Regions from separate parts of the Micromonospora sp. NPDC018662 genome, predicted to be linked through region 1. Evidence: predicted binding sites of a transcription regulator. Region 1 holds the regulator's gene; the other holds the start of a gene.
The links. Region 1 encodes HspR, which represses chaperone genes until heat shock. Its sites were predicted from a motif close to TTGAGTNNNNNNNACTCAA; they were not measured.

Region 1 (6,383 bases):
TGTGCCGCAGATCGAGGTCACGTTCGACATCGACGCCAACGGCATCGTCAACGTGCACGCCAAGGACCTGGGCACCGGCAAGGAGCAGAAGATGACGATCACCGGCGGCTCCTCGCTGCCGAAGGACGACATCGAGCGCATGCGCCGGGACGCCGAGGAGCACGCCGACGAGGACAAGCGCCGCCGCGAGGAGGCGGAGACCCGTAACGTCGCCGAGGCGCTCCAGTGGCAGACCGAGAAGTTCCTCGCCGAGAGCGGCGACAAGCTGCCGGCGGAGAACCGGGACCAGCTCAACGAGGCGCTCGGCGAGCTGCGCAGCGCCCTCGGCGGGCAGGACATCGACAAGATCAAGACCGCGCACGAGAAGCTGGCGCAGGTCTCCCAGCAGGCCGGCTCGCTGCTCTACGCGCAGCAGCAGGAGGGTGAGCCGGGTGCTCCCGGCGCCGGTGCGGCCGGGCCGGGTGCCGGCGCGGGTGCGGCCGGCGGCCCGCAGGCCGGCGGCGCCGACGACGTGGTCGACGCGGAGATCGTGGACGAGGACAAGAAGTGACAGTCGGTCCCCGGGCACGATCCGCACCGCACAGGGATGAGGTAACCGCATGACGGACACGCCACGAGCGGCCGACCCGGGTTCCACCGGGTCGGCGCCGGGTGGCTCCGCGGGCACCGGCAAGGACGCCGGCGACGAGCCGCGGGTCGTCATCCGCGACAAGCGCAAGCTCGGCAAGGTGACCGAGGAGCCGGCGAACGACCCGTCGGCCGCCGATGCCGCCGCCGACGCGCCCGCCGAAGGGCTGGTCGAGGAGGCCGAGGTCGTGGTCGACGGGATCGGCGGCGAGGCCGAGGTCTCCGGGCCCCCCGTGGTCGACGCGCCGGCCGAGCCGAGCGACGAGACCGGCAAGGCGCCGCTCGGCGCCGAGCTGGAGTCGCTCCGCTCCGACCTGGAGGAGCGCACCCGCGACCTCCAACGGGTGTCGGCCGAGTACGCCAACTACCGCAAGCGGGTCGACCGCGATCGCAACCTGGTCCAGGAGCAGGCGACCGGCGGAGTGCTCACCGCGCTGCTGCCGATCCTCGACGACCTGGACCGGGCCCGCGAGCACGGCGACCTGGTGGGCCCGTTCGGCAGCGTGGCCGACCAGCTCACCGCCGCGCTGGGCAAGTTCGGCCTGACCGCGTTCGGCGAGCAGGGCGACCCGTTCGACCCGACCCGGCACGAGGCGGTGGCGCACCAGACCTCCGCCGACGTGACCGAGCCGACCTGCGTGCAGGTCATGCGCCGGGGCTACCAGCTCGGCGAGCGCCTGCTGCGGCCGGCCCTGGTCGCGGTCGCGGACCCGGAGTAGTGCCGACCCGTGACGTCCCGCCCGCCCCCACCGGGCGGGCGGGACGACCGGGGTTCGACCCGTGGAAGGGGGTGGACCGGTGAGTTCCAAGGACTGGATCGAGAAGGACTACTACGCCGCGTTGGGCGTGGACAAGTCCGCCTCCTCGGACGAGATCAAGAAGTCGTACCGAAAACTGGCCCGGGAGTCGCATCCGGACCACAACCCCGGTGACGCCGGGGCCGAGGAGCGGTTCAAGACCGTCTCCGAGGCGTACGCGGTGCTCGGCGACGAGAAGAAGCGTCGCGAGTACGACGAGATGCGGTCGCTGTTCGGCTCGGGCGCGTTCCGGCGCGGCGCCCGCGGCGCGGGCCAGCCCGGTGGCGCGCCGTTCGACGTCTCCGACCTGTTCGGCGGCGGCGCCGGTGGGGGTGGCGACGCCCGGTTCGGCGGCGGCGGTTTCACCGACCTGTTCAGCACCATCTTCTCCGGTGGCGGTGCCGGCGGCGGGGGCCGTCCGCGCGGTCCGGCCCGGGGCCGGGACGTCGAGGCCGAGGTGGCGCTGGACTTCTCCGACGCGGTCCGCGGTGTCACGCTGCCGCTGTCCCTGCGCGCCCCCGGGGTCTGCGACACCTGCCACGGCAACGGCGCGAAGCCGGGCACCACGCCGGTGGCCTGCCCGGTCTGCCACGGCGCCGGCGTGACCACCCGCAACCAGGGGTCGTTCAGCTTCTCCGAGCCGTGCCGCAACTGCCAGGGCGTGGGCACGATCGTGGAGGAGAAGTGCCCGGAGTGCCACGGCACCGGCGGGGTCACCAAGACCCGCACGCTGAACGTGCGCTTCCCGGCCGGAGTGGCTGACGGGCAGCGGATCCGACTGGCCGGCCGCGGTGAACCCGGCGAGCGGGGCGGCCCGGCGGGCGACCTGTTCGTGCACGTGAAGGTCCGCCCGGACGAGCTGTTCGGGCGCACCGGGGACGACCTGACCTTGAACGTCCCGATCACGTACGCCGAGGCGGTGCTCGGCACCGACCTGCGGGTGCCGACCCTGGACGGCACGGTGACGTTGCGGGTGCCACCGGGTACGCCCGCCGGGCGGGTGCTGCGGGCCCGTGGCAAGGGCGTCGTCCGCAATGACGGCCGCGCCGGTGACCTGCTGGTCACGCTCGACGTGGTGGTCCCGGCGAAGGTGTCGGACGAGGCGCGGGCGGCGCTGGAGACCTTCGCGGCGCAGACTCCGCCCGCCGCGCGGGAACATCTCGACGCGCGGGTACGTCGATTCAGTTGACGGCGGCAGCGGAGGTGAGCGGGCATGTCGGAGGAGTACGTCGGCTCGGGTGACCCGGCCTACGAAGCCAAGATCCTGATGATCTCGGTGGCCGCGCGGATGGCGGGCATGCACCCCCAGACTCTGCGCCAGTACGACCGGCTGGGCCTGGTGCAGGCCGGCCGGGCAGCCGGCGGCGGTCGCCGGTACAGCGTCCGGGACGTGGTGCTGCTCCGCGAGGTGCAACGGCTCAGCCAGGACGACGGGATCAACCTGGCCGGGGTCAAGCGGATCATCGGGCTGGAGCGGCTCCTGGAGGAGGCGCAGCAGCGGGTGGCCCGGCTGGAGGCGGAGCTCGACGCCGCGTACCGGCGGATCGCCGAGCTGGAGTCGCTCGGTGGGTTCCCGCGCGGCGACCTGGTGCCCACCAACCGCACCTCCACGGCGCTCGTGGTCTGGCGTCCCCGCCGTACCCCCGACCGCTGACGCCCACCGCGCGCGCTCGTCCGAAGGCCGGCAACGACCCCACTGTGCTCGGGGCCGTTGCCGGCCTCCCGTCGTCTCCCCCGTTGCCCCCATGGCTGCAGAGCAAGTGGGTGGAACGCCATGGGTGTCTCCGGGCCGCGGAGAGACCCATGGTGTTCCACCGGTGCCGGCCGGCCGGAGGTTGCGGAAGTGGGAGTGCGGCGGAGTGGATTCCACTAGGCTTCCGATCAGGGATAAAAGCCCTGAAACGGAATCCGGGCTGGCGGGGGGAGCCATGGCGGAACCGGCGAAGAAAGTGGCGGAACGCGCGGAGGAACGCCTGGAGAAGGTGGCCGAGAACGTCAAGGAGCGATTCGACCGGGTGACCGAGGGCCGCTTCAGCGACAAGGTCAAGGAAGGGCGCTTCGCCGACCAGACCGACCACGGTGTGGACCGCGCCAGGGACGACGAACGGCGCAAGAAGCAGGGTGGATCGACCTGACCGATCCGTCGACGTGCGGGCCGGGACCCACGGGGGGTCCCGGCCCGTTCGCCGGAGTCGGAGTCGGAGTCGGAGTCGGAGAGATCTTGGAAGGAAAGTGCCCCTCCAGGGGCCGCTGCCTTCCAAGATCTCAACTGGCGGGCGGAGTCAGAGACGGCGGTTCTCGCGGACCAGGCCGCCCTCGCACCAGTCGCGGTAGACGAAGAGATCCGGGCGGGCCAGCAACACCCGGCTGTTGTGCGCCCAGTTGCGCATCAGGTCGTCGCCGGCCCGTTCGGCCTGCTCGACCAGCTTGCGGAAGCGGCGTTTCGGGTGCGCGCGGAAGTTCGTCCGGATGCCGTCGGCGGCGTAGATGTAGAGGCAGTGCAGGGTGAACCGGCGGGCCGGACAGGATCGGTCCATGGCCAGGTCGAACAGCGTCTGCACCAGGTGGTCACCGGCGACCAGCAGGTCCCAGTCCGGCGGCATGGAGGTCAGCGGCACCGAGTCCGGCTGGTACGCCCAGGCCCGCAGCTCGGCGGGCGAGGGATCGACCGGGTTGGCGAAGCCGTGGAACGTCTCTTCCTGCACGCTCACCGGCCGACCTTCCGCTGACGCTGGCGGGGGCACCGGCCACCCGCGGACCCTGGCTGCTGGGGCGACACGGTAACGCGGTTCGGCGGAGCAGTGGTAGACCTTCCCGGAATCAATTTGACAACCCTTGGCCGGGCCGGACCGGCTGAGCAGCCGATCAGGCCCGGCCGAGGTCAGTCGCCCACCGGCACGGTGGCCGCGGGCCGGGCGGCGGCGGCGCGACGTCGTAGCCACTGCTTGAACCAGGGCGTGTCCGTCAACCGGGCGAGCAGCGGACCGGTCACCACAGTGATCAGCACGTACGCGGTGGCGAGCGCGGCCAGCTTCGGCTCCACCGGGTAGACGGCGGCCACGGCCAGCCCGGCGATGACGATGGAGAACTCGCCCCGCGGGGTGAGCGCCAGCCCGGCCCGCCAGCGCCCGGGCTCGGCGATCCCGGCCCGGCGGGCCGCCAGGTAGCCGGTGGCCACCTTCGTCGCCATGGTCACCACGGCCAGCAGCAGCGCGGGCAGCAGCACCGGTGGCATGTCCAGCGGGTTGGTGACCAGCCCGAAGAACACGAAGAAGACCGCGGCGAAGAGGTCCCGCAGCGGCGAGAGCAGCTCGGTGGCGTGGTGCGCGACCGGCCCGGACAACGCGATGCCGACCAGGAACGCGCCGACCGCTGCGGAGACCTGGAGCTTCGCCGCGAGGCCGGCGACCAGCAGGGTCAGACCGAGCACGCCGAGCAGCAGCGCCTCCGGATCCTTGGCGGAGAGCGCGGTGGAGATCAGGTGCCCGTACCGGATCGCCACGGCCAGCACGACGACCACGGTGAGCACCGCGACGGCGAGCGCGATGCCGCCCTTCATCAGGCCGACGCCGGCGAGCAGCGCGGTGACCAGCGGCAGGTAGAGCGCCATCGCCAGGTCCTCGATCACGAGGACGGAGAGGATCACCGGCGTCTCCCGGTTACCGACCCGGCCCAGGTCGCCGAGCACCTTGGCGATCACGCCGGAGGACGACACCCAGGTGACGCCGGCCAGCACCACGGCGGCGACCCAGCCCCAGCCGAGCAGCAACGCGAAGGCGAAACCGGGCAGCGCGTTGAACACCGCGTCGATCAGGCCGGCCGGCGCCGCCGAGCGGAGGTTGCCCACCAGCTCGTTCGCGCTGTATTCCAGGCCGAGCATGACCAGCAGCAGGATCACGCCGATCTCCGCGCCGACCGCGAAGAACTCCTCGCTGGCGTTGAGCGGCAGCAGGCCGCCGTGCCCGAAGGCGAGACCGGCGAGCAGGTAGAGCGGGATGGGCGAGACGCCGACGCGACGGCTCAGGCGACCGAGCAGGCCGAGCAGCAGCAGCAGCGCACCGACCTCGATGAGCAGGATGGTGGTTTCGTGCATACGCGTCAGCCGTCCGGATCGGTCTCGGCGAGGATGGATGTGACGCCGTCGAGCCCCTGTCGGGTGCCGACCACGACGACCACGTCGCCGGATTCGAACCGGAAGGTGGGGTCGGGCGAGACGTTCACCTCGCCCTGACGCAGCACAGCCACGATGGACGCGCTGGTCCGGGTGCGGGCCTTGGTGTCGCCGAGCCGCCGGCCGACGTACTTCGAGCCGGCCGGGATCACGATCTGCTCGGTCAGCAGCCCGGCGGCCTGCTCGCGCAGCCCGGAGAGCTGACCCAGCATCAGCGACGCGCCGAGGATGTCGGCCAGCGCCTCCGCCTCGTCGTCGGTCAGCGGTATGTCGTGCTGGCAGGAGTCGGGATCGTCCGGGTCGTAGAGGACCAGGTCGCGGCGGCCATTGCGATGGGAGACCACGCCGAGCCGGCGGCCGGATTCCGTCATGAGGTCATGACGTACGCCGATTCCCGGTAAGGCGGTCTGTTCGACACGTACTCGCACGCCGGTGAGGCTACCTCTGCCGGGCACATGCTGCTCCCGAGGCCGCGCCAACCCCGATGTTCGTGGACTCAGGAGCCGTTGTCGCGGGAGGTGACATAGGTGCCCTTGCCCTGGTGCCCCTCGACCAGCCCTTCGGCCTGGAGGATCAGCAGCGCCGAGCGGACCGGCTCCGCGGAGACCTGATAGTGGGCGATCAGCTCGCGCAGCGAGGGCAGCTTGTCGCCCGGGGCGTACTCGCCCGAGGCGATCTTGTCCCTGATGTCCTGCGCGATTCTCTGGCGGTCCGAAACTCGGGGCATGGCGGCGACTCCTGGTAGGCCCCAAGATCTTCCCACGAGTGCCACCCGCCGGCCAACACTT
Region 2 (6,383 bases), on a different contig from region 1:
GGCGCGCCGGCCGGTTCGTCCACCCGCAGACCGACCAGCGCCACCGGCAGCGTGCCGGAGGCGGTCACCCCGTCCGCGCCGGTCCACCGGCGCAGGCCGGATTCGTCGAGCATCCCGTCGGTGGTCTCGACCGGTTGCGGGCTCCGGTCGCCACGCCGGGCCAGCAGCCGCAGCGCCGCCTCGGCGCGGGCCTCACCCGGGCCGGCCGGGATGTCCCGTACCCGGGCGACCGCCTCGTCCAGCGCGGCCCGGGCCGGGCCGGGCAGCCGCTCGGCGAGCTGTTCGCGCAGTCGGATGACCTCGTGCAGCGCGGCGTCGCGGCGGAACCCCCAGCGGCCGTCGAAGAGCCGGCCGGCCTCCAGCGTCGGCGCGGGCGTGACCTCGGCCCGGTCGTACGCCACCAGCGTGCCGCCGAAGCGCGGGGTCAGCGCCACCACGCTCCACTCCCGGGCCAGGTCCTCCGCCTCGTCGAGCGCCACCCCGTACACCCGGTCGGGCAGGTCCGGCGGTGGGCCGCCGACCATGGCGACCACCGTGGCGGCGGCCCGGTCGGCGATCCGTCGGTAGATCTCCCGTTCCCGGGCGAAGTACGGCAGCCGCTGGAACAGCGCGAACACCACCAGCGGGCCGTCCTCGGCCTCGGCCAGCGCGGCGCGTTCGATGGCGTGGGAAACGGCGACGAGACTGCGTTTGGTGAATCGCTCCGGGGTCCGTCCGCTGTGCACCCGACGAGCCTAGAGGGCCGGACCCGACGGCGCACCGCCCGACGGGTGCCCGGATTCCGCCGCACCGCCGAGGCGACCGCCATGATCGACGCCATACACTCGGACGTCGACCGAGCGACGGACGGATTGTGCGAGATGACGAGCATCGGCAGCGTGGCCGCCTCCTGGCTGCGGCCGGTCCCGCCCGCCACGCCGGCGCGGCTGGCCCGCGCCGGCCACCTCGCCTACGCCGACCGGCGGCTCGGTGACCTGGTCCAGGGCCGTCCGCCCGGCGTCACCGGCAGCCAGTGGAGCACCGCCGGCCGGGCCGCTCTCGACCTGGTGGTGTGCGCCGCCGACACCGGCCGGCCGCGGTTCGCGGTGTGCTTCACCGCGCCCGCGCCGGACGGTTCGCCCGCCCGCCGCAACGAACGGCTGACCGACGCGGTCTGCGACGCCGTGGGCCTGCCGCTGCTGCGCGTCGAGTCGCCGACGCTCGGCGGTGAGCAGGTCCGCCGGTTCGTCGAGTACGTGCTCGACGCCCGCGCCTACGCGGCCGGCACCGGGCCGGACGGCGGGGAGACGGTCGGCTTCCGCGACATCGTGGGCCGGCTGCCGGACGGCCGGCGCGGCCCGGTCAACGACCTCGGCGCCCTGGCCCGCGCCGACGCGGTCGAGGCGTACGTGGCGGGTCGGCTGGCCGACCCGATCGTGCGCGGCCTGCACGTGCGGTGGACCGGTGGCCCGGCCGAGGGCTGGAGCTGGGTCGAGGTGCGAGCCGGTCGCTGCCGGGTGGAGCGGGTGGTGCTGACGTCCCGCGGCTTCTCCTGCGGGGTGGACCCGGGCCGGCTCGCCGAGGACCTGGCCGCGACGGCGCTGGGGGAGCGGCTGCGTGACCTGGCCGCCGACGAGGCGTCCCTGGTGGACCGGACGGAACTGCGCGAGCGGGTGCGGCGCCTCGCCGCCCGGCGCGCGTCCTTCGACGGCGGCTTCGCCTTCGACCACCTCTGCGTCGACTGAACGGCTGCCCCGGCCGTCGGCTGGCCCGCCGATTTTTTTCTGATCTCCGGTTGAACCTTCGCCGTCGGCGCTCCGTACCTAAGCGCGAATGGACGCAGATCTGCCGCCGCGCCCGGACGGCGCGGAGACGGTGCGGAAAGGGCACCGTCGGCCATTGACGCGCGACCCCGACGTCGCAGTGATCTCACCCCGAAGAATTCCGCCGGGATCACCAGTCAACTACCGGATCGAGAAGGAGAGCAATTCGATGCGCAGGTCCACACGGGCGCGCCGGTCATCCGGTAACGCGCGGAGCAAGCGGATGCTGGCCGTGGTCGGCACGCTCGCGGTCTTCGGCGGTATCGTCGCCGTCACCCAGATCTCGTCCGCCCAGGACCGGCGGACGACCACCCGCGCCGCCTCGGCGTCCTGCGTGGCCCCGAGCGCGGGCGCGACCGCCCCGGGCGGCCAGGGCAGCACCACCCGGACCTGGCAGAACGGCCGTTGGGTCCGTAACCACTGGGGTGACGGCCAGATGTCGGCGGCCGAGTGCCAGCAGACCAAGGCGGGCGGCGCCGGCGCCGGCACCCCGACCGTGACCTGCCCGGACGTCAAGAGCAAGCTGCCGCAGGTGCCCGCCCGGGCGCGTGCTGAGGTGGACCGCAACCTGGCCCTGCTGGACAGCCAGATCGCCGAGGCGAACCGGCGGCTGGCGGCGGACGGCCGCAACGGCGGCGACTTCATCAACAACGCCATCCTCCGGCCGCTCGCCGACAAGCGGACCGCGACGCTGAACCGGATCGCCACCGCCATCGGGCGGGGCGGCCAGCGTCCGCAGGGCCTGGACAAGCTCGCCCCGTGCGCGCTGGCCGACAACGCGCAGAACGGTGGCAACAACGGCGGCGCGAACAACGGTGGCCAGAACGGCGGCAACAACAACGGTGGCCAGAACGGCGGGAACACCGGCGGCCAGAACGGTGGCCAGAACGGTGGGAACAACAACAACGGCGGCGGCCAGAACAACGGTGGCAACAACGGCCTGAACGTGCTGGCCAAGGACTGCGCGGACAGCCGGCTCCAGGCGCACGACGGCTTCCAGAACGGCAACCGTTGCGTGAGCACCGCGTTCGGCGAGGTCGGCGCCGCGGCGAACAACCCGTCGCTGCTGATCACGCAGTTCCCCAACCAGGTGCAGCGCAACCAGCCGTTCACGCTGCGGGTCACCACGAAGAACCTGGTGCGGGACCGCTTCCTCGCCGCCGGGCAGGGTGGCTACTACGTGGAGAGCTCGCTGCTCAACGGCCAGGGCCTGGTCCGTGGCCACTTCCACACCGCGTGCCGGATGCTCGGCAGCACCCGGCAGCCCCCGAACCCGCAGGACGTGCCGGCCTTCTTCGTCGCCACCGAGGACGGCAAGGGCGGCAACCAGCCGGACGACGTGCTGATCCAGATCCCCGGCCTGCCGGACTCGGGCCTGGCCCAGTGCTCGGTCTGGGCCGGTGACGGCTCGCACCGGATCCCGATGATGGAGCGGGCGAACCAGACCCCCGCGATCGACGTGGTGCGGATCCAGGTCAACTGAGGACCGCACGCCGACGGCCGGAGTCGCCCGGGTACCCCCGGGCGGCTCCGGCCGTTTCTCGTGGGGACGTCGAGTCGAGTGGTCGGTGACGTCGCGCGGCGGCGTGACGTGCCCGGTCGCGGGACGGTGCGTGTTCGGCGGGGGGTGGCGCGTGGCGGCGCTCCCCGGTCACGGCGACGGCGTGCGGCGGGGCGAGCCGTCCGACGGTCGGGTCGTCGCCGATATCAGCGGGAGAGGCGGCCCCGGCGGGCGGTCCGGGGCGGGCTCGCCGGGAAAGTTGGTGCCGTGGGCATCCCGCCGGATGAAAATTGTCGACCGCACAAAAGTCGGTCGGGGTCCCGCTGATTCTCAGCGTGACCCCGTGGCGCCCGACGGTGAACCGGAGGGCTCAGCGGCTCTTGTACGCCTCCACCACCGAGACCGGGATGCGCCCGCGCTCGGAAATCTCGTAGCCGTTCTTGGCGGCCCATTCGCGGATGGCGCGGTTCTGCTCGCGGTCCATTCCCGAGGTGCTGGGACGGGTGGTGCGGCGGGCCGCGCGGCCGGCGTCGACGGGCCCGCGGCCGATGCGCCGGCCAGCGTTGATGTACGGGTCCAGCGCTTTACGCAGGACACCCGCGTTCTCGTCGGAGACGTCGATCGTGTATGCCACGCCGTCCAGGCTGAACTCGACGGTCCGATCGGCCTTTCCGCCGTCGAGGTCGTCCGTCAGAACGGTGATTACTTTCCTTGCCATAGCCATTACTCCCTGTGTCGGGCGGGGTGTGGCTAAGAGTTTGGCCTACCTGGCGGTAATTCCGCAACAATACCCGACACTTTCCATTCGGCGGGTCGCGTAAACGGTGGGGCGGCAATAGGTCCGGGAGCGCGGACGTGGCGTGGGTCACAGGCCGGAACAAGGGGCACGATTTGTTACTTGAGTCAGACACGCTCAACCAACGTGATGGCAGGTGTTCGATGGCAACTCTTCCGGTACTTCCCCTGACCGACGCCGTCCTGCTGCCCGGGATGGTCGTCCCGGTGACCCTCGACCCGACCACCCAGGCCGCTGTCGACGCGGCCCGCGCCACCGGCGACAAGACGCTCCTGGCGGTGCCCCGCATCGACGGCGAGTACGGCTCCGTCGGCGTGGTCGCCACCATCGAGAAGGTGGGCCGGCTGCCCAGCGGCGAGCCGGCGGCCGTGGTGCGCGGAATCGCCCGCGCCCGCATCGGCTCCGGCGTGCCCGGTCCCGGCGCGGCCCTCTGGGTCGAGGCGACCACCCTCGACGAACCCGCTCCGGCCGGCCGGGCGCGCGAGCTGGCCCGCGAGTACCGGGCGCTGATGACCTCGGTGCTCCAGCAGCGCGGGGCCTGGCAGGTCATCGACGCCATGGAGCGGATGACCGACCTCTCCGAGCTGGCCGACTCGGCCGGCTACGCGCCCTGGCTCAGCCTGGCGCAGAAGACCGAGCTGCTCGCCGCGCCGGACGTCACCGCCCGGCTGGAGCTGCTGGTCGGCTGGGTGAAGGAGCACCTGGCCGAGCAGGAGGTCACCGAGCAGATCACCACCGACGTCCGCGAGGGGCTGGAGAAGTCCCAGCGCGAGTTCCTGCTCCGGCAGCAGCTCGCCGCGATCCGCAAGGAACTCGGCGAGGACGAGCCGGACGGCTCCGCCGACTACCGGGCCCGGGTCGAGTCCGCGGACCTGCCGGACAAGGTGCGCGAGGCGGCCCTGCGCGAGGTCGGCAAGCTGGAACGGGCCAGCGACGCCTCACCCGAGGCGGGCTGGATCCGTACCTGGCTGGACACGGTCCTCGAGATGCCGTGGGCCACGCGTACCGAGGACAACACCGACCTGGCCGCGGCCCGGGCGGTGCTCGACGCGGACCACGCCGGCCTGGCCGACGTGAAGGACCGCATCCTGGAATACCTCGCGGTGCGCAACCGCCGCGCGGAGCGCAACCTCGGCGTGGTCGGCGGACGCGGCTCCGGCGCGGTGCTCGCCCTGGCCGGCCCGCCCGGCGTCGGCAAGACCAGCCTGGGCGAGTCGGTCGCCCGGGCGCTCGGCCGCACCTTCGTCCGCGTCTCGCTCGGCGGGGTGCGGGACGAGGCCGAGATCCGGGGTCACCGGCGTACCTACGTCGGCGCGTTGCCCGGCCGCATCGTGCGGGCGCTGCGCGAGGCCGGCTCGATGAACCCGGTCGTGCTGCTCGACGAGGTCGACAAGCTGGCCGTCGGCTACTCCGGCGACCCGGCGGCGGCCCTGCTGGAGGTGCTCGACCCGGCGCAGAACCACACCTTCCGCGACCACTACCTCGAGGTCGACCTCGACCTGTCCGACGTGCTGTTCCTCGCCACCGCCAACGTGGTGGAGAGCGTGCCCGGCCCGCTGCTGGACCGGATGGAGCTGGTCACGCTGGACGGCTACACCGAGGACGAGAAGGTGGCCATCGCCCGGGACCACCTGCTGCCCCGGCAGCGGGAGCGGGCCGGGCTGACCGCGGACGAGGTGACGGTCGCCGACGAGGCGCTGGCGCTGATCGCCGGGGAGTACACCCGGGAGGCCGGCGTGCGGCAGCTCGAACGCGCGCTGGCGAAGATCCTGCGCAAGGTGGCGGTCGGGTTGGCCACCGATCCGGCGCCGGTCCGCGTCGACACCGGCAACCTGGCCCGCTACCTGGGCCGGCCGAAGTTCACCCCGGAATCGGCCGAGCGCACGGCGGTGCCCGGCGTGGCGACCGGCCTGGCCGTCACCGGCGCCGGCGGCGACGTGCTCTTCATCGAGGCCACCGGCATGGAGGGCGAGCCGGGGCTGACCCTCACCGGACAGCTCGGCGACGTCATGAAGGAGTCGGCGCACATCGCCTGGTCGTACCTGCGCGCCAACGGACGGCGGTACGGACTGGACCCGAACGCCCTCGCCGGACGGCGGATCCACCTGCACGTGCCGGCGGGCGCGGTGCCGAAGGACGGCCCCAGCGCCGGCATCACCATGGTGACCGCGCTGGCGTCCCTGGTCACCGGCCGGCCGGTCCGGCCCGAGTTCGGGATGACCGGCGAGGTGACGCTCTCCGGTCGGGTGCTGCCCATCGGCGGCGTGAAGCAGAAGCTGCTCGC

Region 2: the regulator HspR is predicted to act here: its motif matches at 4,202-4,220, upstream of lon (endopeptidase La).

The regions. Positions count from the first base shown of each region.
Region 1 covers NZ_JBISAC010000001.1:299,249-305,631, forward strand. The annotation lists gene dnaK (molecular chaperone DnaK) at 1-550, shown strand, start outside; gene grpE (nucleotide exchange factor GrpE) at 600-1,346, shown strand; gene dnaJ (molecular chaperone DnaJ) at 1,426-2,613, shown strand; gene ACH495_RS01455 (heat shock protein transcriptional repressor HspR) at 2,638-3,078, shown strand; gene ACH495_RS01460 (hypothetical protein) at 3,353-3,559, shown strand; gene ACH495_RS01465 (hypothetical protein) at 3,707-4,135, opposite strand; gene ACH495_RS01470 (cation:proton antiporter) at 4,306-5,517, opposite strand; gene ACH495_RS01475 (cation:proton antiporter regulatory subunit) at 5,523-6,023, opposite strand; gene ACH495_RS01480 (winged helix-turn-helix domain-containing protein) at 6,092-6,322, opposite strand.
Region 2 covers NZ_JBISAC010000003.1:813,735-820,117, forward strand. The annotation lists gene ACH495_RS13260 (DICT sensory domain-containing protein) at 1-725, opposite strand, end outside; gene ACH495_RS13265 (hypothetical protein) at 861-1,724, shown strand; gene ACH495_RS13270 (hypothetical protein) at 1,972-3,285, shown strand; gene ACH495_RS13275 (Lsr2 family protein) at 3,674-4,021, opposite strand; gene lon (endopeptidase La) at 4,243-6,383, shown strand, end outside.